Regions from separate parts of the Streptomyces sp. CNH287 genome, predicted to be linked through region 1. Evidence: riboswitches for the same ligand, from Rfam matches in the RefSeq annotation. Region 1 holds a riboswitch; the other holds the start of a gene.
The links. A riboswitch is a leader RNA that binds a small molecule or an ion and turns the genes downstream of it on or off. The one in region 1 is predicted to bind glycine.
Positions count from the first base shown of each region.

Region 2: it holds a riboswitch for glycine, as region 1 does, so the genes downstream of both, gcvP (aminomethyl-transferring glycine dehydrogenase) here and gcvT (glycine cleavage system aminomethyltransferase GcvT) in region 1, are expected to answer to the same signal.

Region 1 is NZ_KE384253.1:225,812-240,503, forward strand. It holds gene H299_RS0130480 (enhanced serine sensitivity protein SseB C-terminal domain-containing protein) at 159-929, opposite strand; gene H299_RS0130485 (enhanced serine sensitivity protein SseB) at 1,146-1,922, opposite strand; gene H299_RS39785 (hypothetical protein) at 2,106-2,762, shown strand; gene H299_RS0130495 (AAA family ATPase) at 2,957-3,601, opposite strand; glycine riboswitch at 3,768-3,887, shown strand; gene gcvT (glycine cleavage system aminomethyltransferase GcvT) at 4,028-5,206, shown strand; gene gcvH (glycine cleavage system protein GcvH) at 5,336-5,716, shown strand; gene H299_RS0130510 (serine hydroxymethyltransferase) at 5,745-7,028, shown strand; gene H299_RS0130515 (L-serine ammonia-lyase) at 7,132-8,514, shown strand; gene H299_RS0130520 (hypothetical protein) at 8,830-9,642, opposite strand; gene H299_RS0130525 (TetR/AcrR family transcriptional regulator) at 9,662-10,276, opposite strand; gene H299_RS37080 (hypothetical protein) at 10,435-10,830, shown strand; gene H299_RS37085 (tautomerase family protein) at 11,172-11,417, shown strand; gene H299_RS0130540 (hypothetical protein) at 11,677-11,880, shown strand; gene H299_RS37090 (BTAD domain-containing putative transcriptional regulator) at 11,945-14,692, opposite strand, start outside.
Region 2 is NZ_AUKQ01000031.1:4,748-19,439, reverse strand. It holds gene H299_RS0123240 (VOC family protein) at 1-132, opposite strand, end outside; gene H299_RS35790 (MFS transporter) at 208-1,407, opposite strand; gene H299_RS0123230 (CGNR zinc finger domain-containing protein) at 1,464-2,018, shown strand; gene H299_RS0123225 (CPBP family glutamic-type intramembrane protease) at 2,047-2,802, opposite strand; gene H299_RS0123220 (glutamate-cysteine ligase family protein) at 2,999-4,495, opposite strand; gene H299_RS0123215 (hypothetical protein) at 5,050-5,613, shown strand; gene H299_RS0123210 (DUF5999 family protein) at 5,890-6,096, shown strand; gene gcvP (aminomethyl-transferring glycine dehydrogenase) at 6,194-9,097, opposite strand; glycine riboswitch at 9,284-9,381, opposite strand; partial or broken gene H299_RS40585 (PRC-barrel domain-containing protein) at 9,530-9,868, shown strand; gene H299_RS35785 (DNA polymerase IV) at 9,823-11,415, opposite strand; gene H299_RS0123195 (MerR family transcriptional regulator) at 11,462-12,010, opposite strand; gene H299_RS0123190 (bifunctional nuclease family protein) at 12,259-12,732, opposite strand; gene H299_RS0123185 (FHA domain-containing protein) at 12,892-13,716, opposite strand; gene H299_RS0123180 (DUF881 domain-containing protein) at 13,840-14,679, opposite strand; gene H299_RS0123175 (small basic family protein) at 14,685-14,692, opposite strand, start outside.

The DNA of each region.
Region 1 (14,692 bases):
GGGTTCCCGTTATACGGACGGAGATCTTTGGTGAGCGGTGAAATGCCGCCAAGAAAGTCCGCATCTGTCCGCCTTGATCAAATCCAGCCCGGCGATCCCCGCCTCTTGACGCTGACGTGGGCGGGAAATCCGGTCTTCCCTGCCCACATGCCTTCCGCTCAATACGATCGCGGGTAACCGTACCCGTACCCCGGCGCGGCACCCGGGATCGCACCCGCGTGCGCGTCCCGGTCGAAGAAGGGCCGCGCGCGGAGGCGGAGCCACATCGTCACCGGATCGAGGTCGTCCGACATGGCCACGCTGGACACCGGCAGTCCGTCCGGCACCGCGCCGACCGACTGCTGCATCATCAGCCGCACGGAGTCGACGGCGGGCTGCCCGGTGTCGTAGAGGTCGAGCCCGATCGCCAGGTACGGCGACCCGAGCGCGGGCTGCACCCAGGCGCGGCGAAGCGAACGCACCGCCGGGGTCCGGTGGGCGTTCTGGGAGAGCAGCGCGTAGAACTGCGGCAGCTCCAGCGAGGGCTCGGTGATCCGCAGCGGCCCGGCGGGCAGCCGGTCGAGGCCGGAGACGATCCGGCGCAGATCGAGCCAGGGGATGCCGACCCCGCCGCCGGGAGCGTGCGGGTTCAGCCAGATGCCCCAGCGGTCGGGGAAGAGCGCGGCGGCGATTTCGCGCCCGCCGATCACCTCGTGCGCACGGTTCCAGCCGGAGGCGGCCAGTTCCTGGGCGGAGGTGACACAGGGGGCGTAGCCGTGGCCGGCGACCTCCATGTTCCCGTACTGCGCGTCGGGGGAACCCGCCTGGCCGTTCCAGAGCAGCATCCACAGCCGGGACTCGGCGAGGTGGTGCAGCAGTGCCTCGTAGACGTCGTACCGGCCGGGCGACACCTGCCGCAGCAGCTGTTCGACGCTCTCACCCGCGCTCACGTGGGCCGCCCCCTTCAAGTCGTCGCTCAGTGACTGGGTCTTCGGCGGCCACGCCCGCGCCGCCGAATCGGTCGTCCGCGCCCGGGACGCGGCTGTGCCCCCGTCGGACATCCAACCAGCTTACGAGTCCGGGGTGGCGGAGCGCGGCCAGTGCCGCGCCAGAGGGGGGCTCCCCGGAGCCCGGCGGATGCCGGTGACGCCGGGGGCCGGTCGCTCTCAGCCGGTCTGCTCGCGCGAGTAGAAGGGCCGCACGCACTGCCGCATCCAGTCGACCACCGGATCGCGCGCGGCGTCCAGCAGCACCAACTGCACCGGCCACTTCACCGGCACGCGTCCGAGCGCGCGGCCCAGCGCGTCGTGCGCGGACTGCCGCGCCCCCGGGTCCAGCAGGTCCAGCTCTATCCCCACGAAGAGGGCGGGCGCCTCGCCCTCGCTGCTGGCCAGCGCGCGCCGCGCCGTGCGCACCTGCGGTACCGCCGCGAACTCACCGGCCGCCGCGGCCTGGAAGTCCACCGGGTCGTCCTGCCAGTCCGGTTCGTAGAGCCGCACCCGCGCGCCGCTGGCCATCCCGGGCACCCGGGCGCCCGGGGTGCCCCGGCACAGCTCGGCCACCGCGGCCGGCGGGAGCGGCACCCCGACGGTCCCCTCGGGATTCACCGCGATGCCCAACTGCGGCGGCAGACCGCGGGCCAGCTCGCCCACCGGCGCCACGCTGAAGGACATGTGGGAGCCGACCACCTGGAGGAACTGCTGCTCGGAGCTGAAGACGGGGACGTACGGCGCCCCGTCCAGCTCCACGGTCGGCAGGTCGAGATGCGGGCTGCCCGGTCCGCCGCCCTCGGGCAGCGGCACCCAGACGCTGCTGCGCGCGAGTACCTCCAGCAGCCGCGCGCTCGCGTGCGACACGGCGAGGGAGGCGGCGAGGGTCTCCTCCAGCTCGTTGCCGGGCCAGCCGCCGCCGTGGCCCGGTCCGTACTGGTGCGGGATGGTCATGCGGCAAGTTTAGGGCGCCGGTTGCGGGGAGACGGCCGGGTGATCTTGGCCGGATCAGGCGCCTCGGTTCACGGAGCGGGTAACCCGATTGGTCACCGGATGCGATCGACCGGTTGCAGTGTGTGGGTTCATCTCGAAAGGTGAGGAATGTTCCCGTTACACCGCAGAGAAAGATATGTCCCCATGCGCGTCAACAAGACGACGTCCCTGGCCCTCGCGGCCACCCTCTCCCTCGGCGGAGTCGGCGCGGCCACCACCGCGTTCGCGGTCGGCCCCCAGCCTGTCTCCCCGTCCGTACAGTCCCCGGCGCCGCTGCCCGGCGCCGGCGACATCGCCGCGCAGAACGACCTGCTGGCGCACACCGGCGGCGTACTCGCCCCGGTCACCGAGCTGATCGGCGCCGTACTGCGGACCCCCGAGGGCAGACTGCCCGCCGCAGCCGCCGAGCAGCACGCCGAGGCGGTCCGGGCGGCGGTCGCCAAGGTCCGGCAGTCGGCCGTCGCGGGCGGCACCGGCGGCCGTGCGGTGGTGGCACCCGCCGCGACCCCCGCCGACCTGGTCTCCCGCGCGGCGGGCGAGTTGCAGGAACAGGCCGACGAGTTGATCAGGGTGTCGGCCCCGGCCTTCCGCACCGCCGGGCAGGACGCCGCGGCCGACGAGCGTCCGGCGGACGTGCGGAAGGTGCGGGCCGAGCTGAAGGCGACGGTGTCGGCCACCGTCGACCTGCTCACCGCAGTCGTGCTCAGCGGCCAGCTGCCCGCACCGGAGCTGGACGGACTGCCCGCGCTGCCCGACGTCTCGGAGAACCAGAGCCAGACCGCGGCGCAGATCCCCGGCTGACCGCTTCCCGGCTGACCGCCGACGCCCCTCGTCGGCCCGGCCCGCGGCCCCGCGGCGCGACCCGCCCGGCCTACGGCTGTCCCCGTACACGGCCCGCCGCTCCCGCGTGGAGGGGCGGGCCGCGTGCACCCGCCGCCGGGCCGGCCGGCCACCCGCCGCCCCGCCCCACGCACCTGCACCTGCACCTGCACCGGTCAGCCGCCCTCGAAGGCCACCCCGCACAGCGCGCCCGCCGCCTCGCGGTCCAGCACCACCACCGAGGCGCACCCCGACGGCATCCGGCCCGCCGCCGCCTCGGCCAGCAGCCTGCCCACCGCCCGCCGGTGCCGCGCGAAGGCGTATCCGGAGACGCCGCGGCCCCGCTCGGCCTGGCCCGCCAGCGCCGTGCGCGCGGGCACGTCCAGCAGCACCAGGTGCAGCCCGCGACCGCGCCGCCGCGCGTCGGCGGCCAGCCAGCGGCGCACCCAGCGCTGCGTACCGCAGTCGTGCACCACCACGCTGGCCCCCGAGGCCAACGCGCCGCGCAGCGCGGCGTAGTGCGCCAGCCGGACCAGCGGACGGTAGATCACGTACGGAATCCAGCGGGGCAGCCGGCGCTCCCAGCGCTCCCGGGTGTCCTGCGAGTCGATCCGGCTGACCGAGTGCTCCACCACCGCGACCGTGCGGCGGATGAGCGTCGACTTGCCGCTGCCGGGCAGCCCCGAGACCACGACCCGGTCGCCGGCGGGGAACAGCAGCGTTCTCGCGGTGGTCGACCCGCGCAGGTCGCGCCCCGCAAGGGGCACCGAGGCCGGTGCGGGCAGTGCGCTCCCGCCCGTCGTCGCGTAGGCGCTGCGCAGGCTCTCCACCTGATGTCCTCCTGTGGCCGTGCCGCTCGTTCGCGGCTACCCACGAGAGTGTCAAGAAAAGGTAATGCGATTCAAGACGATTGCTCGCCGTCCACGCGATCTGCCATGTCCGCGCGGCCCGTGCAATGATGAGGGCGCCAACTCCATACAGGCCGCTTGAATCCGCGCGGGAGAGTCCCCGGTATCACACGTTCGTGTGACAGTTCGTGTGTGCAGGGGCGCCGAAGGAGCAAGATCCTCCCTTGAATCTCTCAGGCCCCGATACCGCGCAGGGCGAGGCAGATCTGAAAAGCGGGCCGTGCGCGGCCCCACCCAAGGTGCAAGCCACCCGTCCGTACGCACGGACTGGTGGCGAACCTCTCAGGTTCCGATGACAGATGGGGAGGACATCCGTGTCACCAGTCCCGGGAGCCTGACATGACTACCCCCAGCACGCCCTCCGGCGGTCCCCGCCGGACCGCCCTCGACGCCACGCATCGCGCGCTCGGCGCGACGATGACCGACTTCGCCGGCTGGGACATGCCGCTGCGCTACGGCAGCGAGCGGGACGAGCACCTCGCCGTACGCGAGCGCGCCGGCCTGTTCGACCTGTCCCACATGGGCGAGATCACGATCAGCGGCCCCCAGGCGGGCGAGCTGCTCGACTACGCGCTGATCGGCAACCTCTCCGCGCTCAAGCCCGGCCGCGCCCGCTACACGATGATCTGCGACGAGCGGGGCGGCATCCTCGACGACCTGATCGTCTACCGGCTGGGCGGATCGGACGCCGCCGCCGCGGCCCAGGAGTACCTGGTCGTCGCCAACGCCTCCAACGCGCAGGTCGTGCTCGACGCGCTGGTCGACCGGCAGGGCGGCTTCGACGCCGGCGTGCGGGACGACCGGGACGCCTACGCGCTGCTCGCCGTGCAGGGCCCGCAGGCCGCGGGCATCCTGGGCAAGCTCACGGACGCCGATCTGGCCGGTCTGAAGTACTACGCGGGCCTGCCGGGCACGGTGGCCGGGGTGCCCGCGCTGATCGCCCGTACGGGCTACACGGGTGAGGACGGTTTCGAGCTGTTCGTCGCCCCCGGCGACGCGGTCGCCGTCTGGGCGGCGCTGACCGCCGCGGGTGAGGGCGCCGGGCTGGTGCCATGCGGGCTCAGCTGCCGGGACACGCTCCGCCTGGAGGCGGGCATGCCGCTGTACGGGCACGAGCTGACCACGGCGACGACCCCGTTCGACGCCGGGCTGGGCCGGACGGTGAAGTTCGAGAAGACGACGAACGGCGGCCGTTTCGTGGGCCGCGAGTCGCTGGAGGCCGCCGCCGAGCGGGCCGCCGCCGCTCCCCCGCGCAAGCTGGTCGGCCTCGTCGCCGAGGGCCGCCGGGTGCCACGTGCGGGCTATCCGGTGGTCGCGGCCGGTGCCGGCGGCGGGAGCACGGTGATCGGCGAGGTCACCTCGGGCGCCCCCTCCCCCACGCTCGGCAAGCCGATCGCCATCGCGTACGTGGACGCGGCACACGCCGAGCCGGGCAGCGACGGCGTCGCGGTGGACATTCGCGGTACTCATGAGCCGTACGAGGTCGTCGCGCTGCCGTTCTACAAGCGCCAGAAGTAGCCGGACGCCGGCGCACCGGCAGGCGCCGGCACCGGCGAAGCGCCGTCCGAGACCGTACGCGGGAGCCCCTCGCGGGGCCCCCGGCCGCCCGCCCGTACCCACCGATCACCCATCCAGGAGAATTGCCCCATGAGCAACCCCCAGCAGCTGCGCTACAGCAAGGAGCACGAGTGGCTGTCGGCCGCCGATGACGGCGTCTCGACAGTCGGGATCACGGCGCACGCCGCCGACGCCCTCGGCGACGTGGTCTTCGTCCAGCTTCCCGAGGTCGGTGCGCAGGTCACCGCCGAGGGCACCTGTGGCGAGCTCGAGTCGACGAAGTCGGTCAGCGACCTCTACTCCCCGGTGACCGGTGAGGTCACCGCGGTCAACGAGGACGTCGTCAACGACCCGTCGCTGGTCAACTCCGCCCCCTTCGAGGGCGGCTGGCTGTTCAAGGTGAAGGTGGACGGTGAGCCGGAGGGCCTGCTCTCCGCCGACGAGTACGCCTCCTTCGCCGCCGGAAACTGAGCACCCGCCCTCCCACCAGGAAGACCTCATGACTCTTCTGAACAGCTCCCTCCACGAGGTGGACCCGGACGTCGCCGCCGCCGTCGACGCCGAGCTGCACCGCCAGCAGTCCACCCTCGAGATGATCGCCTCCGAGAACTTCGCCCCGGTCGCCGCCCTGGAGGCCCAGGGCTCCGTCCTGACCAACAAGTACGCCGAGGGGTACCCCGGCCGCCGCTACTACGGCGGCTGCGAGCACGTCGATGTCATCGAGGACATCGCACGTGACCGGGTGAAGGCCCTCTTCGGCGCGGAGGCGGCCAACGTGCAGCCGCACTCCGGCGCCTCCGCCAACGCCGCCGCGATGTTCGCCCTGCTCAAGCCGGGCGACACGATCATGGGCCTGGACCTGGCCCACGGCGGGCACCTCACGCACGGGATGCGGATCAACTTCTCCGGCAAGCTCTACAACGTGGTGCCCTACCACGTCGACGCCGACAGCAGCCTGGTCGACATGGAGGAGGTCGGCCGCCTCGCGCGGGAGCACCGGCCGCAGATGATCATCGCGGGCTGGTCCGCCTACCCCCGCCAGCTGGACTTCGCCGCCTTCCGCGCCATCGCGGACGAGGTCGGCGCGCTCCTGATGGTCGACATGGCGCACTTCGCCGGGCTGGTCGCCGCGGGGCTCCACCCCAGCCCCGTGCCGTACGCCGACGTGGTCACCACCACCACGCACAAGACGCTCGGCGGCCCGCGCGGCGGCGTGATCCTGTCCCGGCAGGAGCACGCCAAGAAGATCAACTCGGCGGTCTTCCCCGGCCAGCAGGGCGGTCCGCTGGAGCACGTGATCGCCGCCAAGGCGGTCTCGTTCAAGATCGCGGCGAGCGACGAGTTCCGGGAGCGCCAGCAGCGCACCGTGGAGGGCGCGCGCATCCTCGCCGAGCGCCTGACGCGGCAGGACGCGGTGGACGCGGGCGTCTCCGTCCTCTCCGGCGGCACGGACGTGCACCTGGTCCTGGTCGACCTGCGCGAGAGCGAGCTGGACGGGCAGCAGGCCGAGGACCGGCTGCACGAGGTCGGCATCACCGTCAACCGCAACGCGGTGCCGAACGACCCGCGTCCCCCGATGGTCACCTCCGGGTTGCGCGTGGGCACTCCCGCCCTGGCCACCCGGGGCTTCGGGGCCGAGGACTTCGCCGAGGTCGCCGACATCATCGCCGAGACCCTCGGCGCCGGTTTCGACGAGGCGAAGGCGAAGACACTGGCCGAGCGCGTCGCCACGCTCGCCGCGAAGCACCCGCTCTACCCCGGCCTGAGCGCGAAGAACGCGTAGGCCGCACGGGCGCCCCGGCCCCCCGCCGGGGCGCCCCGCACCGCACCTGCGCCCCCTGCCCTGCCCCCACGCCCGCCCCCGCCCGAACGCCAGGGAGCGACCCATGGCCCTCTCCGTCTTTGACCTCTTCTCGATCGGCATCGGCCCGTCCAGCTCCCACACGGTCGGCCCGATGCGCGCGGCACGGATGTTCGCCCGCCGCCTCAAGAACGAAGGCGTACTGGCGCACACCGCGTCCGTACGGGTCGAGCTGTTCGGCTCGCTCGGTGCCACCGGGCACGGCCACGGCACCCCCAAGGCCGTCCTGCTGGGCCTGGAGGGGCACGCGCCCGCGACCGTCGACGTCGAGCAGGCGGACGCGTGGGTGCGCCGTATCCGGGAGACCAAGCGGCTGCGGCTGCTGGCCGAGGAGATAGGGGACAGCCACGAGATCGACTTCGACGAGTCGCGCGAACTGATCCTGCACCGCCGGCGCTCCCTGCCCTACCACGCCAACGGCATGACGCTCTTCGCCTACGACCCCGCCGGCACCCCGCTGCTGGAGAAGACGTACTACTCGGTCGGCGGCGGCTTCGTGGTGGACGAGGACGCGGTCGGCGAGGACCGCATCAAGCTGGACGACACCCCGCTGACCCACCCCTTCCGCACCGGCGACGAACTGCTGCGGCTCACCCGCGAGACGGGCCTGTCCATCTCGGGGCTGATGCTGGAGAACGAGAAGGCGTGGCGCACCGAGAGCGAGATCCGCCGCGAACTGCTGGAGATCTGGCGCGTCATGCAGGAGTGCGTGGCCCGCGGCATGGGTCAGGAGGGCATCCTGCCCGGCGGCCTCAAGGTCCGGCGGCGGGCCGCCAACTCGGCTCGGCAGTTGCGGGCCGAGGGCAACGCCGAGGCGCACGCCATGGAGTGGATCACGCTCTACGCCATGGCGGTCAACGAGGAGAACGCGGCCGGCGGTCGCGTGGTGACCGCCCCCACCAACGGCGCGGCGGGGATCATCCCGGCGGTGCTGCACTACTACACGAACTTCGTGCCCGGCGCCGACGAGGACGGCGTGGTCCGCTTCCTGCTGGCGGCGGGTGCCATCGGCATGCTCTTCAAGGAGAACGCCTCCATCTCCGGCGCCGAGGTCGGCTGCCAGGGCGAGGTCGGTTCCGCGTGCTCGATGGCGGCGGGCGGCCTCGCCGAAGTACTGGGCGGTGCGCCGGAGAAGGTGGAGAACGCGGCCGAGATCGGCATCGAGCACAACCTGGGCCTCACCTGCGACCCGGTCGGCGGCCTCGTCCAGATCCCCTGCATCGAGCGCAACGGCATGGCCTCGGTGAAGGCCGTGACGGCCGCCCGCATGTCCCTGCGCGGCGACGGCCGCCACCACGTCTCGCTGGACAAGGCGATCAAGACGATGAAGGAGACCGGCGCGGACATGAAGGTCAAGTACAAGGAGACGGCCCGCGGCGGCCTCGCGGTCAACGTCATCGAGTGCTGAGCGCGGTGCGCCTTCCGGCAGGCACACCGCCTCGGCGCCGACTGCGCTGACCACCGGGCTTCCAGCGGCCGGTGCCGATCATGCGTGACGCCGGTGACCCCGCCCGGGTCAGGGGCGTCGGCTGGCTGGAGCCGCTACGCGGCAAGTTGAGCAAACTCGCCGGGCTGGACCGGTTGCGCGAACTGCCCGGCGGACGCTCGCGGATCACACCGCAGGCACGGACGACACTCGTGAAGAAACAAGCAGTTGACGAGCTGTCAGGCTGGCTCGCGCCACTCGGCGGCGCGAGTCGGCGCTCGGTGCCGTACGGGCGGGCTACGCGGGTCGCGCCCGTGCGGGCGAGTTCACGTCCAGCCCCCACAGCAGGCCCCGCCCTTCCGTGGTCGCGCGCCGCGCGAGGGCGCGGAGGGAGGCGAGCAGCAGCGGGCAGCCGTTCCCGTCGGTGCACGCCCCTGACCCGGCGGCACGGGCGTGCTCGGTCTCGGGAGCGGTCGCCTCGGCCGGCGGCCGGGGTACGCCGTCGAGCACGGCGGCCAGCAGCCACGTCTCGTCCGGGTCGAGCCAGCCGTAGATGCCCTCGACGCCGTCGACGGCGGCCTGCCGCCAGGCGTCACCCCGGCTCTCCAGCCATTCCAGCAGGGTGCCGACGTCCGGATCGTGCCTCAGGACCTCCGGGGCTCCGGCACAGGCGAGGAGGGAACCGGGCAGCGTCGCGTTTCCCATGAAGACGCCGCCGCCCACGCATGTCGCCTCGACGGCCAGTTGGAAGAGGGCGCACAGCGCCGGCCAGCCGTCGCGGTCCGGCGGCGGCGCGCCCCCGTCCCCGGCCGGGGGCACCAACTGGCCCGCCCCGGGCCGCGGTCGACGCTTGGGGCGGGACGCGGGACGCGGGTACAACTCCGCGGGCAGCTCGCCCGCGAGATCGCGCTCGGCCATCAAGCCGGAGGTGAGGCCCCGGAGGTACGGTGTGAAGCGCGGGAAGGGCGTGGCCCGTACCTGCCCTCCGCTCCACAGCGCTTCCCAGGCCGGTTCGACCGCCCCGTCGGCGTGCAGCCGCCGCATGGCCGGTACGACTTCCTCCTGGTACCGCCGGTGGTCGAAGAGGTACAGACCGGCGTCGACAATCATCGTGCTGCCTTCCCCGCCATCAGGGCGCGCCGGGCGGAGCCAGGGCACGCATCACGTGGTCGACGAGAGTCGCGATCTCCTCGCCGCTGTGCAGGTCCCCCTGGTGGAGGAGCAACCGGTAGTAGACCGGCCCGTACAGCAGCTCCATGGCCAGTTCGGCGTCCGCTTCGGGGTGGATCTGCCCCAGCGCCCGGGCCCGGGCCAGGCGGGCGCGCGCCTCGTCGGCCCGCGGCTGGATCAGCTCCTCGTCCAGGCCGCGGGCCAGCGCGGGGTCGTGCTGGGTGTCGGCGATCAGCCCGCTCAGCGCGCGGCCGGTGCGCTGGTCGGCCAGCAGGCCGCGCAGCAGGCCCTCCAGCTGCGTCGCCAAGTCCTCGCGCAGGTCCCCCGTGTCGGGGAAGCCGGCGGCGGGATTGGCGGCGTCGTCCACCGCCTCCAGGACGACGGCGCCCTTGGAGGGCCACCAGCGGTAGATCGTCTTCTTGCTGACGCCCGCCCGGGCGGCGATGGCCTCGACGGTCACCGGGCCGTACCCCTGCTCCTCGCACAGGTCCAGGGCGGCGTCGAGGATCGCGCGGCGGCTCTTCTCGCTGCGCCGCCGGGGGTCGGGCTGCTGAAGTCCGCTCTGCTCGGGCATGGCTCCAGCGTACTACGGAAACGACACGGGTCGTGTTGACAAATGCAGGTCCGGGCGCGCAGACTCCCTGACAGAGAAACGACACGATACGTGTCGTGTGATGAAGGCTGCCTGTGCAGGTCCGAGGCAGCCGTCCGGACGAGCGGGAAGGTCGCCCCATGCAGCGCTTCATCGACAAGGCCGTCCTCGTCACCTGGCGTGGTTCCGGGAGCGGCAGGGCCGTGGCCGAGGGGCTCGCGGCCGAGCGGCGGCCGTCGTCCCCGGCGCCCGTGAGGGCGATGCCGCCGAGCCGGCCCGGGCCGCCGTCGCCGAATGCGGGAGCCTGGGCGGGGCGTTCGGCGATGTGGGCGGCCCGAGCGCCTGCGGCCCGCTGCCTGAGATCCCCGGACAGCGCCTGGCGTGAGGACCTGGGCGGCGGCCTGGGCGGCGGCCTGAGCGGCGTCTTCTACCGGCTCAAGCACCCGATACCGGCGGTTCTCGCCGCCTGCGGCAGAGCGGTGGTCGACCACGCCTCCCGCCTCGGCGCCACCGGCTCGCCTGCGGTCGTCCCGTAGTACGTGGCCGCCAGGCACGGCGTGGTCGGGGTGCCCGGAGCGCCGCGCGGGAGCACCGCAAGCCCGGCGTGCGGGCGCCGCGCCGGCCGTCGGCGGCAGGAACACCTCCGGGTGGGGCGGTCCGGCCGGGCCGCTACCGAGGAACGCGGCCCGGCCGGAACAGGAAGTCCGACGCGGATGGCGCCGCCGTACGTGCGCCGCGGGACTCGGGGAGGAACGGTCCGGGAACAAGGGCGGGGACGGTGGCGGGCAATCCGGACCAGGCTCTCGCCTCGGTCCGCCGTCGCGGCGGATACGGATCAGCACCGTCCGTCGCCCCACGCCCCATGAGGAGCCTCATCATGCCTGTGATCACCGTCGACTGGCGGCAGGGGAACGACCAGGAGCGCCGGACGAACCTCGCGTCCGAACTGGCCGCCACCGCCTCCCGGGTGACCGGCTGCTCCCTCGAAGAGGTGACCGTCATCGTGCGGGACTGCGAGCCCGGCCACCCCTCGGGCGCGCGGGAGGAGGACCTCCCCGGTGCCGTGCACCCGGAGGCGAACGGCTTCGACGAGATGCGGCTGGGGCAGGGAAGCCCCTGGTGAGCCGTGCCGGCGGGCCCCGCTCCGGACCCGGGCCCGGAGCCGGACCCGCCGCGCCTGCCCGCCGCCCCCGTACCGACCGCGCGAGCCGCTGCGCGGGCGTACGGGAGGAGCCGGTGTGCCGGGTCCGCCGCCGAGCGGGCCCGGTTCCCGCCGGATTCCCGCACCCGGGGTATCCGGGCGGTATCGAGCCCGTACTCGTCCGGGAACGACTGCCGACAGGTTGATGGCTGTCGCAAGTCATTCAACGAGGGGGCACCAGATGAACAGCATGCGGTACAAGGCGGCCGGGGTTCTCACGACGGTCGTGCTCGCGGCCTCCGGAAGTGTCGCGGCGCAGGCGGTGTGGGGGCACACGGCGGGCAGCGGCCGGCACGCGGCGGGCCAGGTGCTCGCTTCCGGCGAGGGACCGGCGATCGTGGCGCCGACCCCGGGCTCGGGCGAGGGCCCGGCCTTCGCGAACTGAGCGGGTTGCCCGCGGCGGTGGCCCGAGCGGGCACCACCCGCACCGCGCGCACCTCACGTCGGGGTCAGGCGTCGCGGTGCTCGGCCGCCGGAGCGTTCATGGCGTTCAGCAGCTGGGCCGCCTCGGCCCGGCGGGCGTCGGCGGCAGCGTCCTCGCCGAGCGCCGCCAGCACCTCGGCCGTCCCCTTCAGGGCGCGCGCCATCTCGATGCGGTAGCCCATCGCCGAGGCGATGCGGTGCGCTTCGCAGTGCAGTTCCCGCGCTTCCTCGTAGTCGCCGCGCAGCAGGCGGAGACCGCCGAGGATGTTCCAGACGGCCGCCTGCCTGATCGGGGCGCAGCTGCCGCGGGTCAGCTCCAGCGCCTGCGCCGCGTGCGCCGCCGCCCGTTCGAGCTCCCGCCGGCCGTGCCACACCTTGGCGGAGAGGGCGAAGACGAGTGCGCTGTCGCCCAGCGGCGCCGCTTCGTCGCACAGCCCAAGGGCCCGGTCCAGGCAGCCGCGCGCGTCGTCGTCCCGGCCGAGGCCGAGAAAGGCGAGGGCGAGGTCGGTCAGCGCGACGATCTCGTTCTCCCGGGCGCCGATGCGCTGGTTGAGTTCGACGGAGCGCTGAGCGGCGGCGGCAGCCTCGGCGTACCGGCCCATGTGCTCGAAGAGGGAGCTGAGGTTCGTCAGTGACTCGGCCTCGGCGCGCGGAGCGCCCAGCTCCCGTTTGATGGCTATGGACTGCTCCAGGTGCGGCAGCGCTTCGTCGAACCGGCCCAGCGTGGCCAGCAGCAGCCCGAGCATCCCGGTGCTCTTCGCCTCGCCCCGCTGGTCCCGCAGCCGCACCGACAGCTCCAGGCTCTCCTGCGCCATGGTGAGCCCCTCGACGAACCTGCCCAGCTTCCAGTCCGCGACGGCCAGGTTGGACAGGCTCAGCGCCAGCAGGTACTGGTTTCCCACCTCCCGGGAGGCGGCGACGCCGATGCCCGCGACCTCGCGGAACTCCTCGAAGCGCCCCCGGCCGTCGAGTTGGAAGACGACGTTGCGGGCGAGTTCCGCGGCATGCCCGTGCAACGCGCGGCGGCGCGCGAGCGTGACGGCCGCCAGCAGGTTCTCCTCCTCCCGGTCCAGCCACTGCCGCCCCCGTACGGGGCTGCGCAGCGCGGGCAGCGCGGCGGCGGCGCGCGGGGCGTCCTCCGGTGCCCGGCTGAACGGGGCCCGCCCTCGGAACGCGAGGTCGCAGGCCGCTTCCGTGGCGGCCACGTAGTAGTCGAGCAGCCGCTCCACCGCGTGCTGGTCGACTTCTGACGGGTCCTCGCCCGCCTGGCCCCGGAGCCACTTGGCGAAACTGCGCACCAGGTCGTGGAAGACGTAGCGGCCGGTCTCGTACTGCTGCATGAGGTGCGTGTCGAGGAGGTGTTCGAGGACGTCCTCGGCCGCGCCGGGGTCGGTGCCCAGCAGCGCGGCGGCGCAGTACGGGTCGAACTCCACACCCGGGTGGCTGTCGAGCAGCCGGAACGCGGCCTGGTGCGTCGGGCTGAGGCCCTCGTACGTCAGGTTCAGGGTGGCGGTGACGCCGCGGGTACCCGAACGCAGCTCGTCCAGCCGCCGGGTCTCGTCGCCCAACCGCTCCACCAGGTACTGCACGGTCCACCGGGACCGGTTGCGCAGCTTGGCCGCGGCGATCCGCAGCGCGAGGGGTAAGTGGGCGCAGAGTTCGACCAGTTCGGCGACGGCCTGCGGTTCGGCGGCCGTACGCTCCTCCCCCAGCATGCGGGAGACCAGCGCCGTGCTGTCCTCCGGGGGCATCCCGCCGAGGGAGATCCACTCGGCGCCGTCCAGGTCGATCAGCCGGGCGCGGCTGGTGATCAGTACGAGGGCGTCGGCGGACGCCGGGAGCAGCGGCTGAACCTGGGCGCTGTCGATGGTGTTGTCCAGGAACAGCACCAGCCGGTACTGCTTCACGGTGGTCCGCCACAGCGCGATGCGGCCCGCCTCGTCGTCCGGAATCCGCTCGCCGGGGACGTCGAGCATGCGCAGGAGTCCCTCGGCGACGGCGCCGGGAGGCAGGGGTGCCTCGCCGGGGGTGTGGCCGCGCAGGTCGAGGTAGAGGTGCGCGTCCGGGTACTGGCCGGCCAGCCGGTGGGCGACCCGGTTGGCGAGCGAGGTCTTGCCGCTCCCGCCCATCCCGTCGATCGCCATGATGCGGGCGCCGCGCCGGCCGTCGGGCCCGTCCGGGTCGGACAGCAACTGCTCCAGCTCCCGGTCACGGCCGGTGAAGTCGGGCAGGTCGTACGGCAGCGTGCAGCGGTGCGGTTCGTGGGACGGCCCCGACGCCAGGACGACGCGGGCGCCGGCGGACGGGGCGTGCGACGCGGGGTCAGCCGCGGTGCCGGCCGCGGTGCCAGCGGCGGCACCGGGCCCGGCGTCGGCCGGTGCGTCGGCTGCCAGGTGAGCCGCGGGGCGGGCTGCGGTGTGCGCGCCGGTCCCGGCGCGGGCTGCGGCTGCGTCAGGGGCGGGCTCGGTACCGGCCGGGGGCGGACCGGCCGGTACGGCTCTTCGCCTGCGGCGCGGCGGAGTGGCGAGTTCGGGACTGTTGCGCAGGATTCCCTCGTACAGCGCGGTCACCCGCCCGTCCGGGTCCACGCCCAGTTCGTCGGCGAGCAGTTTGCGTACGCGGGTGTACTCCGCGAGGGCCTCGGACTGGCGCCCGGAACGGTAGAGCGCCAGCATCAGCTGCCCGCACAGGGTCTCCTGGAAGGGATGCGCCGCGACCAGGTCGCGCAGGTCGCCGACCAGATCGCCGACCTCGCCGAGGCCCAGCCGGAGTTC
Region 2 (14,692 bases), on a different contig from region 1:
GAAGTCCGCCCAGGTCGCGAACCCCGCGGGCGGCGGCGGGACCACGTACCCCAGCACCTCGCACCAGAACCGGGCGACGCGCTCAGGGTCGGCGCAATCGAAGGTGACCTGAACCTGCCTGATCGGAGCCATCCCGGCAGCATAGTGGCGCGCGCCCCGCCTGCCGGGCCGGGGCGGCACCTCTTGGGTGCAGCGGCTCGCGGGACCTCAGCGCGGCGGGCCGCCGATCCAGCGGGAGACCGGTGCGGCGAGCAGATGGAGGGCGGCGGCGGCCAGCAGCGCGCCCGGCAGCGACCCGGCGGCCAGCGGGCCGGCGAGGCCCGCGCCGCACGCGAAGCCGGTGATCTTCAAGCTGGCGCCGGTGGTGAAGATCTGCCCGCGCAGCCGCGCGGGCGCCTCCCGGTGGCGCACCTCGAACAGCGCGGCGAGCAGGGGCCCTTCACCGCACCCGGCCAGCACCGCGGCCAGGACGAGCAGCTCCGGCCGCAGCGTCGCCGCCAGCAGCATCGCGGCGGCGAGGACGAGGACGGCGCCCCGGATCACGGTGTCGGGACTCACCGGCAGCGGGCGGCGGGCGAGCACCGCGTTGGCGGCCAGCGAGGCGGCGGCCACTCCGGCCAGCAGGGCCGTCCCGTACGCCGCGCCGCCCAGCACCCGGTCACCGAGCAGCGGCGCGCACACGGTCAGCATCCCCCCGGCAGCGCAGGAGAGGACCGACGCCGCCGTCGCCCCGGCCAGCGGCGCGGCACGGCACAGCGCCCCGAATCCGGCGGCCAGTTCGGCGCCGACGGAGGCCGTACGGGCCATACGGCCCCCGCACGCGGCCCGGCGGCCGTCCTCGGCGGAGCGGGCCGTGGGCAGCGCCCACGCCGCCGGGAGGGCGAGGCCGATGCATGCGCAGGCCACCGACACCGCCACCGGTGCTCCGGCCAGCGCCGCGACGCCGCCCGCCAGCAGCGGGCCCGCCAGCGCGGCGAAGTGGAACGTCATCGCGTCCAGCGCGTTCGCCCTGTGCAGGCCCGGCCCCCGCACCACCCGGGGCAGCTGCGCGGTCCAGCCGCCCGCGAGCGCGGGGCCGAGCAGTCCGGCGCAGACCGCGGTCAGGACCGACAGAGCGAAGGGGACGTGCCCGAGCCCGGCCGGCAGGGCCGCGAGGAGCACCGCGTAGAGGAAAAGCGCACCCGCCAGCAGCCTGCCCGGGGCAGCGGACCGGTCGAGCAGCAGGCCGAGGAAGGGCCCGCCCACCGCGGCCGCCGCAGTGAGCCCGGCCAGCAGGAAGGACGCCGAGGCGGCCGACCCCGTGGCGGCGAGACCGGCGAGGAGCAGGGCGGGACCGGCCATCTCGTCGCCGGTGCGGGCGAGGGCGGCTCCGGCGGCGTAGGAGGGCAGTGCGTAACGCTTCACCATGGAAAACACGTTACGCAGGTAACTCAAAACTCCACCAGGTGCGTTACATTGGCCCGGTGCTCCCCACGAACGGCGACTGGTCCACCCGGCACTCGGTGCAGGCCACAGCGCGGCGGACGGCCGCGCTGGTCAACGCGCTGAGCAGCGGTTCCCCCACGCCCGAGGAGATCGCCGCGGTGCTGCGCGCATACGGCGAGACCGGCCCCCTTGCGCTCTCCGCCGAGGACGTCGCCGCGCTGCGCGGGGCCGCCCTGCTGCTGCGCGAGGTGTTCGCCGCCCCGGACACCGACGGCGCAGCCGCCGCCCTGAACCACCTGCTGCGGGAACACGCGGGGCGTCTCCGCCTCACCTCGCACGGCGGGCGCACCCCGTGGCACCCCCATCTGGACCGCGACGACGACGGGCCGTGGGCGGAGTGGTTCCTGACCTCCTCCTGCCTCGCGCTCACGGTCCTGGTCTGGGACCGCCAGCGCCCGCCGGGCGGGCTGTGCGCCTCCCCCCGCTGCCCCCATGTCTTCCTCGCCCTGGGCAGCGGCCCCGACCGCCGCTACTGCTCCCGGCGCTGCGCGACCCGCGAACGGGTGGCGGCCCACCGGCGGGCACAAACGTGAGCCCCGCGCCGCCACCGCGCCCGCCGGATCAGGCCGTGGGCAGCCAGCTCACCTTCCCCGCCAGCAGCGCGTACCCGACGAACGCCACGATGTCGATGAGCGCGTGCGCGGCGACCAGCGGCCCGACCCGGCCCCAGCGCCGGTAGAGCAGCACGAACACGACGCCCATCACCATGTTCCCGAAGAAGCCGCCGATGCCCTGGTAGAGGTGGTACGAGCCGCGCAGCACGCTGCTCGCGGCGAGCGCAGCCATCGGCGTCCAGCCGATCTGGTCGAGCCTGCGCAGCAGGTAGCCGACGACGATCACCTCCTCCACCACGGAGTTCTGCACCGCGGAGGCGATGAGCACGGGGATCTTCCACCACACCTCGGGCAGGTTCTCGGGCACCACCGTGAGGCTGAACCCCGCGGCCTGCGCGCCCAGGTAGAGCGCCAGGCCGCTGCCCCCGATCGCTGCCGCGACGGCCGTGCCCCGGCCCAGGTCGAAGCCGGGGCGCAGCCGGTCGAAGCCCATGGACCGCAGGCCCAGGGCGCCCTCGCGGGTCAGCAGGTGTGCCACCAGCGCGACCGGCACCAGGGCGGTGGCGATCCCGAACAGCTGCCAGGCCAGGTCCAGCCACGGCCGGTCCGGCGCGCGCGAGGAGTTCAGCTGCGCGGCCTGGTCGGCCAGCCCGCCCGGTTCGGTGAGCGAGCCGGTGAAGCTGATCAGCGACGAGAGGGCGCTCGCACCGAGCGAGAGGGCCAGGACGAGCACGGTCTCGCGGCGGAGCACCGGGGCCGTCAGCTCCGCGGGGCGGTACGGCGGCGCGGTGTCGCGCGCCTGTGAATGCACAGTTCCCTCCTCGACGCCTTGGGAGGTCACAGCTTGCCCGACGCCGCACGCCGGCGTACCGCCGGGCCCCGCACGGGCGCGGCGCGCGGCTCCGCGGCGGGCGGGGGACGTACGTACAGGTGGGACGCGGCGCTAGGTGGCAGCCGGGTTACGGGAGGAGCGGCCACTCGTGCACCGGCGTGCCCGTCGCCGCCAGCTCGCAGTACCGCCGCGTCATGGCCGTGAGCGCCTTCTCCCGCCCCAGCCCCGCCTCCCGCGCCCGGTGGTAGACCGCGGACTGCCACGACGCGCCGTTGACCCTCAGGCGGCAGCGTTCCCGCACGACCCCCAGATATCTGTCGCGGTCCGCCGGCTCCAGCCCCCAGGAGTCCAGCCCGGACGCGGCGAGCGGGAGCAGTTCGTCCTGGACGAGCCGCGCGGCCGGCACCGTGGCCAGCCCGCCGGACCGGCCGGGGCGCGGCCAGTGCAGCTCGGCGTCGAGGCCGTGCCGGCAGGCGGCGCGGAAGTTCGCCTCGGCCGCGGCGAAGGGCAGCCGCTTCCACACCGGGCGCTGTGCGTCCGCCAGCGCGCGCACCAGCCCGTAGTAGAAGGCGGCGTTGGCGAGCACGTCGGTGACGGTGGGACCGGCCGGAAGCACGCGATTCTCCACCCGCAGGTGCGGTACGCCGTCCGCGACGCCGTACACCGGCCGGTTCCAGCGGTAGACCGTGCCGTTGTGCAGGACGAGTTCGGCCAGCCGCGGTATGCGCCCCAGCGCCAGCTCCCGCAGCGGGTCCTCCTCCTCGCACAGCGGGAGCAGCGACGGGAAGAAGCGCACGTTCTCCTCGAAGAGGTCGTGCACGGAGTCGATCCAGCGCTCCCCGAACCACGTGCGGGGGCGGACCCCCTGCGCGGCCAGCTCCGGCGGCCGGGTGTCGGTGGACTGGAGGAACAGCGGCGGCCTGGACTCGCGCCACAGCTCCCGGCCGAAGACGAAGGGCGCGTTGGCGCCCATGGCGATCTGCGGCCCGGCGATGGCCTGGGAGGCGTTCCACACCGGGGCGAACCGCTCGGGTGTCACCTGGAGGTGCAGCTGCACCGAGGTGCAGGCGGCCTCGGCGACGATGGACTCCGAGGTGTAGGTGAGGCGTTCGACGCCCTCGATGTCGATGTCGACCTCCTCGCCGCGGGAGGCCATGATCTGGTCGTTCAGCAGCGTGTAGCGGTCGACGGCCGAGAGGTTGGAGCTGACCAGGTCCTCGACGGTGAGCGTGGGCAGTATGCCGATCATCACGATACGGGCGGCGACTTCGCGCGCCTGCCGGTCCGCGTACGCCAGCCCCGTGCGCAGCTCCTCGGCCAACTGGTCGAACACCCGGCCGGTCAGCTGGTGCGGGACGATGTTGGCCTCCAGGTTGAACCGCCCGAGTTCGGTCTGGAAATCGCGGCTGGCGATCCGCTCCAGCACCTGGGCGTTCATCATCCGCGGCATGCCGTCGTCATCCGCGAGATTGAGTTCGATCTCCAGGCCCATGAGGTTGCGCGGGCGGTCGAACAGCTGGGCCCCGAGCAGGTGTTGCAGACTCTCGAGACACTGGTGGAGCTTCCGGCGATAGCGCCGCCGTTCGGACAGGCCGAAACCGTTGCCCACGACCTTCTCACCCATCGGGGCGCTCCTCCTCTGCCAGGACCCGGGGCCGGTACGGGCGGACGGGCCTCCGCCCGTACCGGCCGCGTCCGCTGCCGCGGTATTACGAACGATGATGCCCGTCCGTGTGATCGATTACCCCTCGTCGGGTGCGCCCGCACGCGCTACGCTGGCAACAGTCACATCTCCGGCACATTCCACAGGCATACGGCACGGGCCGCGCGGGGCCGCCGCGTACACGGGACCGCCGGAAAAGGTGGCGTCGCGATTCGGCCGACCGCGTCGCCGGAGGAATCCGAGGCCGCGGCCTTCCGGGCTCCGCAAATGCCCTTAAATACGTGCTGGAAACCGTCCGGATATCTCCTGGAAAAAACGGCCCGGCAGTATTAGCGGAATCCCCAGCAGAACACGTGTCGTATAAACTCCCTTGACGAGGCAGAGACTTGGCGCCGGTCCGGCCCCCCGAAGGTCAACGCCCAGCCGCTCTCGCGGCCCATCCCGACGCCGACAGTGCCGTCCGCGCCCCCCGTTTTCAGCACCGCCGTGCCCGGCGAAGTGAGAGGCGACCCATCATGCCCGTGCGATTTCCCCCGGCTCCGGCCCCCGCGCTGCGCAGCGTGCTCGAGGCCCTCGGCTCCGACACCGCCCGCGGCCCGGACGCCGCGCGGCCCGAACTCGCACTGCCCGTCCACCGGATCAGCCGGGACGGTCAGCAGCAGGGCCCGCCGCGCACCCGGCTGACCGGCTGGCGCTTCCTGCTGCGCGACACCGCCACCGGAGGCGACGCGGGGGCCGCGGAGTCCCGGTTCGGCCCGGGCGGCTGGACGTTCGCCCACTTCAGCGCCGGACCGTACGTCACCTCCACCGAACGCGCGCTGGGCCAGGCCGAGGCGCTGCCGCTGCCGTACCAGCCGCGGCTGCTGTCCGTACCCGAGCTGTACATGCTCACGCTCTGGCTGCACGGGGACGCGGAGGCGGACCCCGCCGAGGGCTTCCCGGAGGCCGCCGACCTGCTGATCCCCCTGGCCCCGGCGCCCCCGGGCATCGCCGCGCAGAGACCGCACCGGATGGACGCGCTGCTGCCGCTGCTCGTGCACCGGCTGACGGCCGTCCCGGCGCTGGGCACCGTCGCCTGAAGCCGCCGTCCCGCCCTCGCCCGGCCCCCTGCCACCCCCGTGTGACGTAGCCCGGCCCAGCCCGCGACACCCCCCGCCAGGGGGGTGGTGTCGCGGGCAACCGCTCGTGTGGGTGATGCGTCCCTGACTGGTGAGAAGCGCTGCCGCTAAATCCCTGCGGAATCGCGCCCGCAGGGCAACACTGGGGACATACACAGCGAACGGGGGGCGGCCATGGAATCCCGACCGAGCCGCAGGACACCATCAGGGCCCACACAACGGAAGACGGCACCGACCATGTGCAAGCACCAGCCACCGTGCCCGACCGCGGACTCCGCCGACCGGGAGGCCGCCCATCTCGTGGCGCACTTCCCTGAACAGGGCTGGAGCCTGCTGTGCAACGGAGTTCTGCTCTTCGAGGACACGGGCGAGCTGCTGCCGGACGGCGAGATCATCGCACCGCACCGGCCGCTGGGCACCGAGCACATCGCCACTGCGGCCTGACGCGGCCGGCGCGGCAGCACAGCCAAGAGGGGCCGGCCGGCGTCACCGCCGCACCGGCCCCATCGTCGTTCCCGGCCGCCGCTCCGACCGGGCTACGTCAGCTGTCGTACTCCTCCATCGGCGGGCAGGAGCAGACCAGGTTACGGTCGCCGAAGGCCCCGTCGATCCGCCGCACCGGCGGCCAGTACTTGTCCGCCGCCACCACCCCGGCCGGGAAGGCCGCCTCCTCACGGCTGTAGCCGAACTCCCACTCGCGCCCGAGCTGCGCGGCGGTGTGCGGGGCGTTGCGCAGCGGGTTGTCCTCCGCCGCCCACTCCCCCGACGCGACCTTGTCGATCTCCGCCCGGATCGCGATCATCGCGGCGCAGAAGCGGTCCAGCTCCGCGAGGTCCTCGCTCTCCGTCGGCTCGATCATCAGCGTCCCGGCGACGGGGAAGGACATCGTCGGCGCGTGGAAGCCGTAGTCGATCAGCCGCTTGGCGACGTCGTCGATGCTCACTCCGGTGGCCTTGGTCAGCGGCCGTACGTCGATGATGCACTCGTGCGCGACCAGCCCGCCGGGCCCGGTGTAGAGCACCGGGTAGTGCGGCTCGAGCCGCTTGGCGATGTAGTTGGCTCCGAGCACCGCGACCTGCGTCGCCCGGCGCAGCCCCTCGGCACCCATCAGCCGTACGTACGCCCAGGAGATCGGCAGTATCCCCGCCGAACCCCAGGGCGCGCCCGAGACCGGGCCGATGCCCGTCTCCGGTCCGGCGGAGGGCTGGAGCGGGTGGTTGGGCAGGTACGGCGCCAGGTGGGCGCGTACGCCGACGGGGCCCACACCGGGGCCGCCGCCGCCGTGCGGGATGCAGAAGGTCTTGTGCAGGTTGAGGTGCGAGACGTCGGCGCCGAAGCGCCCCGGACGGGCCAGCCCGAGCAGCGCGTTGAGGTTCGCCCCGTCGACGTAGACCTGGCCCCCCGCGTCGTGCACGGCCGCGCAGATGTCGGTGATGTGCTCCTCGAACACACCGTGCGTGGAGGGGTAGGTCACCATGAGGACGGCCAGCTCCGCGCCGTGCTTCTCGATCTTGGCGCGCAGGTCCTCGGCGTCGACGTCCCCGTCGTCACCGGTCTTGACGATGACGACCTTCATCCCGGCCATCACCGCGCTCGCCGCGTTCGTGCCGTGCGCCGAGGAGGGGATGAGGCAGACGGTGCGCCCGGTGTCCCCGTTCGCACGGTGGTACGCCCGCACCGCCAGCAGCCCGGCCAGCTCGCCCTGGGACCCGGCGTTCGGCTGGAGGGAGACCTTGTCGTAGCCGGTCACCTCGGCCAGCCGCTCCTCCAGCTCGCGGATCAGCGTGAGGTAGCCCGCGGCCTGGTCCACCGGCGCGAAGGGGTGCAGGCCGCCGAACTCGGGCCAGGTGACCGGCTCCATCTCGGTGGTCGCGTTCAGCTTCATCGTGCACGAGCCCAGCGGGATCATGCCGCGGTCCAGGGCGTAGTCGCGGTCGGCGAGGCGGCGCAGGTAGCGCAGCATCGCGGTCTCCGAGCGGTACTGGTGGAAGACGGGATGGGTCAGGTAGTCGTCCGTGCGCAGCAGCCCCTCGGGCAGCACCTCGCCCGCGGCCGCGTCCAGCTCGTCCACGCCGGGAGCGCCCGGTGACCCTGCCTCGACGCCGAACGCCCGCCACACGGCGGCCAGCTGGACCCGGCCCGTCGTCTCGTCACAGGAGACTCCGACGTGGTCGGCGTCCACCAGGCGCAGGTTGACCCCGGACTCGCGGGCCGCGGCCACGATCCGGGCCGCCTGCCCCTCGGCCCGTACGGTGACCGTGTCGAAGAACGCGTCGTGCACCACGTGCGCGCCGCCCGCGCGCAGGCCCTCGGCCAGCAGCACGGCGTAGCGGTGGGTGCGCCGGGCGATGGCGGCCAGCCCGTCCGGCCCGTGGTAGACCGCGTACATACCGGCCATCACCGCGAGCAGGACCTGGGCCGTGCAGATGTTGCTGGTGGCCTTCTCCCGGCGGATGTGCTGCTCCCGGGTCTGGAGCGCGAGCCGGTACGCCTGGCCGCCGTCCGCGTCCTTGGAGACACCCACCAGGCGGCCGGGCAGGCTGCGCGCATGGCTGTCGCGCACCGCCATGTACCCCGCGTGCGGCCCGCCGAAGCCCATCGGGACGCCGAAACGCTGGCTCGACCCGACCGCGATGTCCGCGCCCAGCTCGCCGGGCGAGGTGAGCAGGGTCAGCGCCAGCAGGTCGGCGGCGACGGTGACGACGGCGCCCAGCTCGTGGGCCTGCTCGATCACGGCGCGCGGGTCGCGTACGGCACCGGAGGCGCCCGGGTACTGGATCAGGACGCCGAAGACGCCGCGCTCGGCGATCTCGGCGGGGATGCCCTCGCTCAGGTCGGCGACGACGGTCTCGACGCCGGCGGGCTCCGTACGGGTGCGGATCACGGCCACCGTCTGCGGCATGCAGTCGGCGTCGATCACGTACACGCCCTCCTTGACCTTGCCCACCCGGCGGGAGAGGGCCACCGCCTCGGCGGCGGCGGTGCTCTCGTCCAGCAGGGAGGCGCCCGCGGTGGGCAGGCCGGTCAGGTCGGAGACCACGGTCTGGAAGTTGAGCAGGGCCTCCAGCCGGCCCTGCGAGATCTCCGGCTGGTACGGCGTGTAGGCGGTGTACCAGGAGGGGTTCTCCAGCACGTTGCGCAGGATCACCGGCGGCGTGAACGTGCCGTAGTAGCCGAGCCCGATCATCGAGTGCAGCACCTGGTTGCGCTGGGCCAGCCCGCGCAGCTCGGCCAGGACGTCCGCCTCGCCGCGCGCCTCGGGGAGCCGCAGCGCCTCGCTGCTGCGGATGACCTCCGGTACGGCGGCGGCGGTCAGCTCGTCCAGCGAGCCGAATCCGACCTGGGCGAGCATCTTGGCCTGCTCCCCGGCGTCCGGCCCGATATGGCGGCTCTCGAACGGTGTGCCACGCTCCAGCTCGGCGAGGGAGTGACGGTTGGCAGTCATCAGCGGGGGCCTCCTGGTCTCAGCGACCTACGAGGGACACCTGGCGGTGCCCGGACGGCCTCCCCCTCTGTCATGTCAACCTGAGAGCTTCACCGGCCCGCCCGAACCCGGCACGACCCGGCTTGCACCGTCGGTGAGGACGAGCCACGGCACATGCCCGCGGCAAGCCCTGCTTTCCAGAGTGACCTCACCCGTACGGTACGTGAGCCTGAGAGATTCCGGGGAGGAGTTGCTCCTTCGGCGCCTCCGGTGCTGCCACCGGAGAGCTCTCCCGTGCGGGGTCGACAGCCGTTTCCGAGCCTACCAGCGTGTTCCGCGCACGGGACCGGGCAGGCGTTCAAGTGGCCAATCACCGCGATGTGGCATTGGGTGGAACCAGTACGCAGACCGCGCCCCGGCAGCCGGGAGCGCCGGCGACCAGTTGGAGGGATCGTGCAGACCGAGATCGATCCGCGGAGCCTGATCGGCCGGAAGGCGTTCGACCGCGACGGGGCCAGGATCGGCACCGTGGACGAGGTGTACCTCGACGACGCCACGGGCGAGCCGGAGTGGGCGGCCGTACGCACCGGGCTCTTCAGCCGGGACGCGTTCGTGCCCCTCGAGCCCAGCGAACTGGACGGCGAGACCCTGCGCGTCCCCTTCGAACGCGCCCTGATCAGGGACGCGCCGGACTTCGGGGTGGGGCGGCACCTCTCGCCCGAGCAGGAGCTCCAGCTCTACCACCACTACGGGCTCGACGTGCCCGCCGGAGGCGAGAGCCCCTCCCCCGCGCCGGAGGGCGGCTCCGGGAGGCCGTCGCGGCCCCCGCGGCCCTCGGGGCCCTCGGGGTCGGGAGGACCGGATGCCTCCGGAGGCTCGGGCGCGTCGCCGGACCCGCCCGTCAGCCCGGGCCCGGGCTGACGGGCGGCGTCGGCGTCCCCGCCCGCCGCCCCGGCGCGCCCCGCCGAGAGGTCCGCGACCAGGGCGAGCGGGTCCGCCTGCTCCAGCTCCGGATCGTCCACGGCGAAGGTACGCACCCGGCCGGGGGCCGACCCCGGCTGCTCGAAGCGCACCGTGACCCGCCCGACACCGCTGCCCTGGACCCAGCCGGGGCCGAACCGGGCGTGCCGCACGTCGCGGCCGGGCGGCCAGGACCGTACGGCGCCCGCCGCGGGTGACGCGGCGCGACCGGGCGACGGCGGCGGCCCGCCGGGGTCACCGGTCCGGCCGGCGGGCTCCTCCGCCCCGGTGGCCTGTGCGGTCGCGGAGGCCGCCTGCGCGAACAGGTCCTCCTGCGTGTAGTCGGCGAGCCCGCTCACGCCCACGCCCAGGAGCCGTACGCCCGCCGTGGTGTCCACGCCGTCCAGGAGCCGGGCGGCGGTCTCCCGGACGACGCCGGGGTCGTCCGTGGGCCCGCGGAGCGTCTCCGAACGGGTGAGCGTGGAGAAGTCGTAGCTGCGCACCTTGATCACCACCGTGCGCCCGGAGTGCCCGGCGGCCCGGAGCCGCTCGACGCAGCGGGTGGCGAGCCGGGCGACCTCGGCCTGCACCTGGGCGCGGTCGGTGAGGTCGACGTCGTAGGTGTCCTCGACGGAGACGGACTTGGTGTCCCGCTCGGCCACCACGGCCCGTTCGTCGACGCCGTTCGCCATCGCGTACAGACCGGCGCCGTGCGCCTTGCCCAGCAGCCGCAGCAGCTCCGCCTCGCCCGCCTCGACGGTCTCGCCCACGGTGGTGATCCCGGCCCGGCGCAGGGTCTCGGCGGTGGCCGGTCCCACACCCGGCAGCGTACGGACGGAGAGCGGCGCCAGCAGCTCCCGCTCCGTGCCGGGGGCGATGACCGCCAGCCCGTCAGGCTTGGCCTCCTCCGAGGCGATCTTGGCCAGCAGCTTGGACCCGGCCAGCCCCACCGAGCCGCTGAGCCCCGTCGCGGCGCGGATGTCACGGCGCAGCCGGTGCCCGACCTCCAGCGCCGCACGCGAGGTCGGCGGCACACCTCCCGCCTCCAGGTCGACGAACGCCTCGTCCAGGCTGAGCGGCTCCACCAGCGGCGAGAGGGCGGCCAGCAGCTCCATCACCAGATCGCTCACCTGACGGTAGAGGCTGAAGCGCGGCGTCAGGTACGCGGCGTTCGGGCAGCGCCTGCGGGCCTGCGCCATGGGCATCGCGGAATGCACGCCGAACTTCCTGGCCTCGTAGGAGGCGGTGGCCACCACGCCGCGCGGCCCCAGCCCGCCCACGATCACGGGGCGCCCACGCAGGCTGGGCTTCGCCGCCTGCTCGACGGAGGCGTAGAACGCGTCCATGTCGAGGTGCAGGACCGTCGGTGCGTGTCTCACACCTGTCGATGCTGCCGCACGCCACTGACAACGGCGCGCGGTGGTCTCATCCGGCGCGGTTGCGGCGGCGCGCCAGCTCGTCCCCCGGGTGGTCGCCCAGGACCGTCTCGCCGGTGTCCACGCGCTCCGCGTGCAGTTCGGACAGGGCGCACTCGACGTCCTTCCAGACCACCCCGACGGCGATACCGAAGACACCCTGGCCGCCCTGGAGCAGATCCACCACGTCGTCGGGTGAGGAGCACTCGTAGACCGTGGCCCCGTCGCTCATGAGCGTCATGCGGGCCAGATCGGTCTGCCCGCGCGAACGCAGGTGCGCGACGGCCGCACGGATGTTCTGCAACGACACCCCGGTGTCCAGCAGCCGCTTGACGATCTTGAGCACGACGACATCGTGGAAGCTGTACAGCCGCTGGCTGCCGGAACCGTACGCCGGGCGGATGCTCGGCTCGACCAGCCCGGTACGGGCCCAGTAGTCCAGCTGGCGGTAGGTGATGCCGGTGGCGGAGCAGGCCGTGGGGCCGCGGTAGCCCAGCTGCTCCGTGACCGCCGGGGGAACCGCCGGGCCGGGCGGGGCGGCGGGCTGTGCGGGTGACACGGGCGAGGCAAACGCGCTGTCCGCCGCGGTGCCCTCGCCGCCGGTGCTTCTCACGCCGACCTCCGTCCGTCACATTCCGGGAACAGTCCTCCCGGAACCTGCCCAACTGAAGGTAGGCAGTCACTCGGGGTGCGTCAACGATCGCCACACTCACCACGCCGAGTGATAATCACCCGAAGAGTGGTTTGACGTGCCCGCAAGACGGGAATGCCTGAGCGTTTGCGCCCGCGTGCCGAGTGGCACGAGGTTCACTGGCTGCTGGTCCCGAAGTCCTCGGGAGAGATCTGGTCGAGGAACTCGCGGAACTTCTCCACCTCGTCCTCCTGCTCGTCCGGGATCGCGATCCCGGCGTCGTCGAGCACACCGTCGCTTCCGAAGATCGGCGTCCCGGTGCGCAGCGCCAGCGCTATGGCGTCCGAGGGGCGCGCACTGACCTCGACACCGCTCGCGAAGGCCAGCTCGGCGTAGAAGACGCCTTCCCGCAGGTCCGTGATCCGGACCGCGGTGAGTTCCTGGCCGACGGCCTCCAGCACGTCCTTGAACAGGTCGTGCGTCAGCGGCCTCGCGGGCGTCATGCCCTGCTGCGCGAAGGCGATCGCGGTCGCCTCCCCAGGGCCGATCCAGATGGGGAGGTACCGGTCGCCTCCCACTTCACGCAGGAGAACGATCGGCTGATTGGAGGGCATTTCCACCCGGACACCCACAACATCAAGCTCGTTCACACAGCAACCCTAGGACCTGACCGGCCTGTTTGGGTAGTCGGGCACCCCTTCGGCGAGGGCATTCGTGTACCGGTGTCCGGAAGAACCCGGCCCGGACGACGCCCGCCGGGGCCGCGTGAGCGGTCCCGGCGGATGCGGCAGGCGGGTGGAGGAGGCGGGTCAGACGCCCCGCTGGCTCGCGAAGAAGACCAGCCGGTACTTGCCGATCTGCACCTCGTCACCGTTTGCGAGCGGGACTCCGGAGTCGATCCGCTCCCGGTTGACGTACGTCCCGTTCAGACTCCCCACGTCGGCGACAGCGAAGCCACCGGGGCCCCGCCGGAACTCCACGTGACGCCGCGAAACCGTGACGTCATCGAGGAAGATGTCACTCTGCGGGTGCCTGCCCGCCGTGGTCAGGTCGCCGTCCAGCAGGAAGCGGCTGCCCGAGTTCGGCCCCCGGCGCACCACCAGCAGGGCCGAGCCCATGGGCAGCGCCTCGACGGCGGCCTGCGCCTCGGGGGCGAGCGGCAGCATGTGCTGCCCGGTCGCCTCCGAGTCGTACGCCTCGAGACCGGAGATGGAGATCGTGGACGTCGTCTCCGAGGGACCCTCGCCCGCCGGGCCGCCACGCAGCGGAGCGCCGCAGTTGGAGCAGAAGCGGCTCGCCTCGCCGACCCGGCTCCCGCAGCGCGGGCAGACCGACGCGGCGGGCCCGCCGCCAGGCCGCGGACCCGACGGCTCCCCGAGACCTATGCGCCCGGTCGCCGACGGGTCGGCAGGCCCCGCGCCCTGACCGCCGGCGCCGCCCGCAAGCGGGTCCAGCTCGTCCCGGAAGAGCGGGCGGCCCTGCTCTTCACCGCCGCTCCGCGCGGGCTCGCCGTTCCTGGCGGCACGGTGCCGCCGGGCGCCTCCGCCGCCGTCCTGACGGCTCTTGCCGAACAACCTCGAAAAGAAACTCACGGGCGATTCCCCTCGCACGAAACAGACCCGCCCGTGGGGCAGGACAGACCCTCAATGTTCTCACTGACCAGGCCGGACATCATGGCAACGCCCCCGGCCTCGGGACAGTTTCCCTCACCCGACGCGCATCTCCTCGCCGACCCCCGCCGATGTCTCATCGCCACCTCACTGTGATGACCGAGCGTAGTCAGGTCGCTTCGCCGAACGCAAGGCGTCCACCGTGATCTTCTCCGAGCGGGTGACCGACACCCTGGCCTGCTCCTTCTCCAGTGTCTGCACGACACCACCGGGGATGTTGAGCGCGGGCTCCAGGTCCTTCGGCTCGCCGATCACCTCGAAGCGGTACGGCGGTGACACTCGGTGGCCGTCGATGCTCACCTGGTCGCCACGGTCCGTGAAATAGGTGCCCGCCACTACCCGGACGTCGTTGATCTCGATCGCCTCGGCACCGGCCGCGCGGAGTTCCTGGATGGTGTCCAGGAGCATATCGGCCTCGACGGCCCCGGTCGCGTCGCGGATCGTGATCTGGATGCCGGGCCCCTCGGCTGCCACCGTCCCGGCCAGCACGCCCAGCTCGCGTTCCTTCTGCCGGGTCTGCTTGCGGGCCGACTCGGCCTGGTCCGAGCTGTTCTCCAGCTCCCGCTTCTGGCCCTCCAGGCGCTCCTTCTCGTGCTCCAGTCGCACCGACCGGTCGTCCAGCTCGTCGAGGATGCGCACGAGATCCTCCTGCCGGGCTCCCCGCAGCGGGCCGCCCTCGCTGGTGGAGCGCACCTGGATGGCGAGGCCGAGACCCAGCACGAACAGCAGCACGGCGACCGTGAGTTGGGCGCGGGTGACGCGCGGCGGCCAGACGGCGGCCAGCAGCCGCTGCCGTCCGGTGGCCTCCTGGGGCCCGGCGCCACCGGGCGGAGCCGGAGCGCCTGCCGCGTCCTCATGGCGGCCGGAGGCGGCGTGGTGGGCGGGGCCGTCGTGCGGCCGGTCGGCGGGATTCGTCTCGTCGCTCATCGGCCTCACGCCC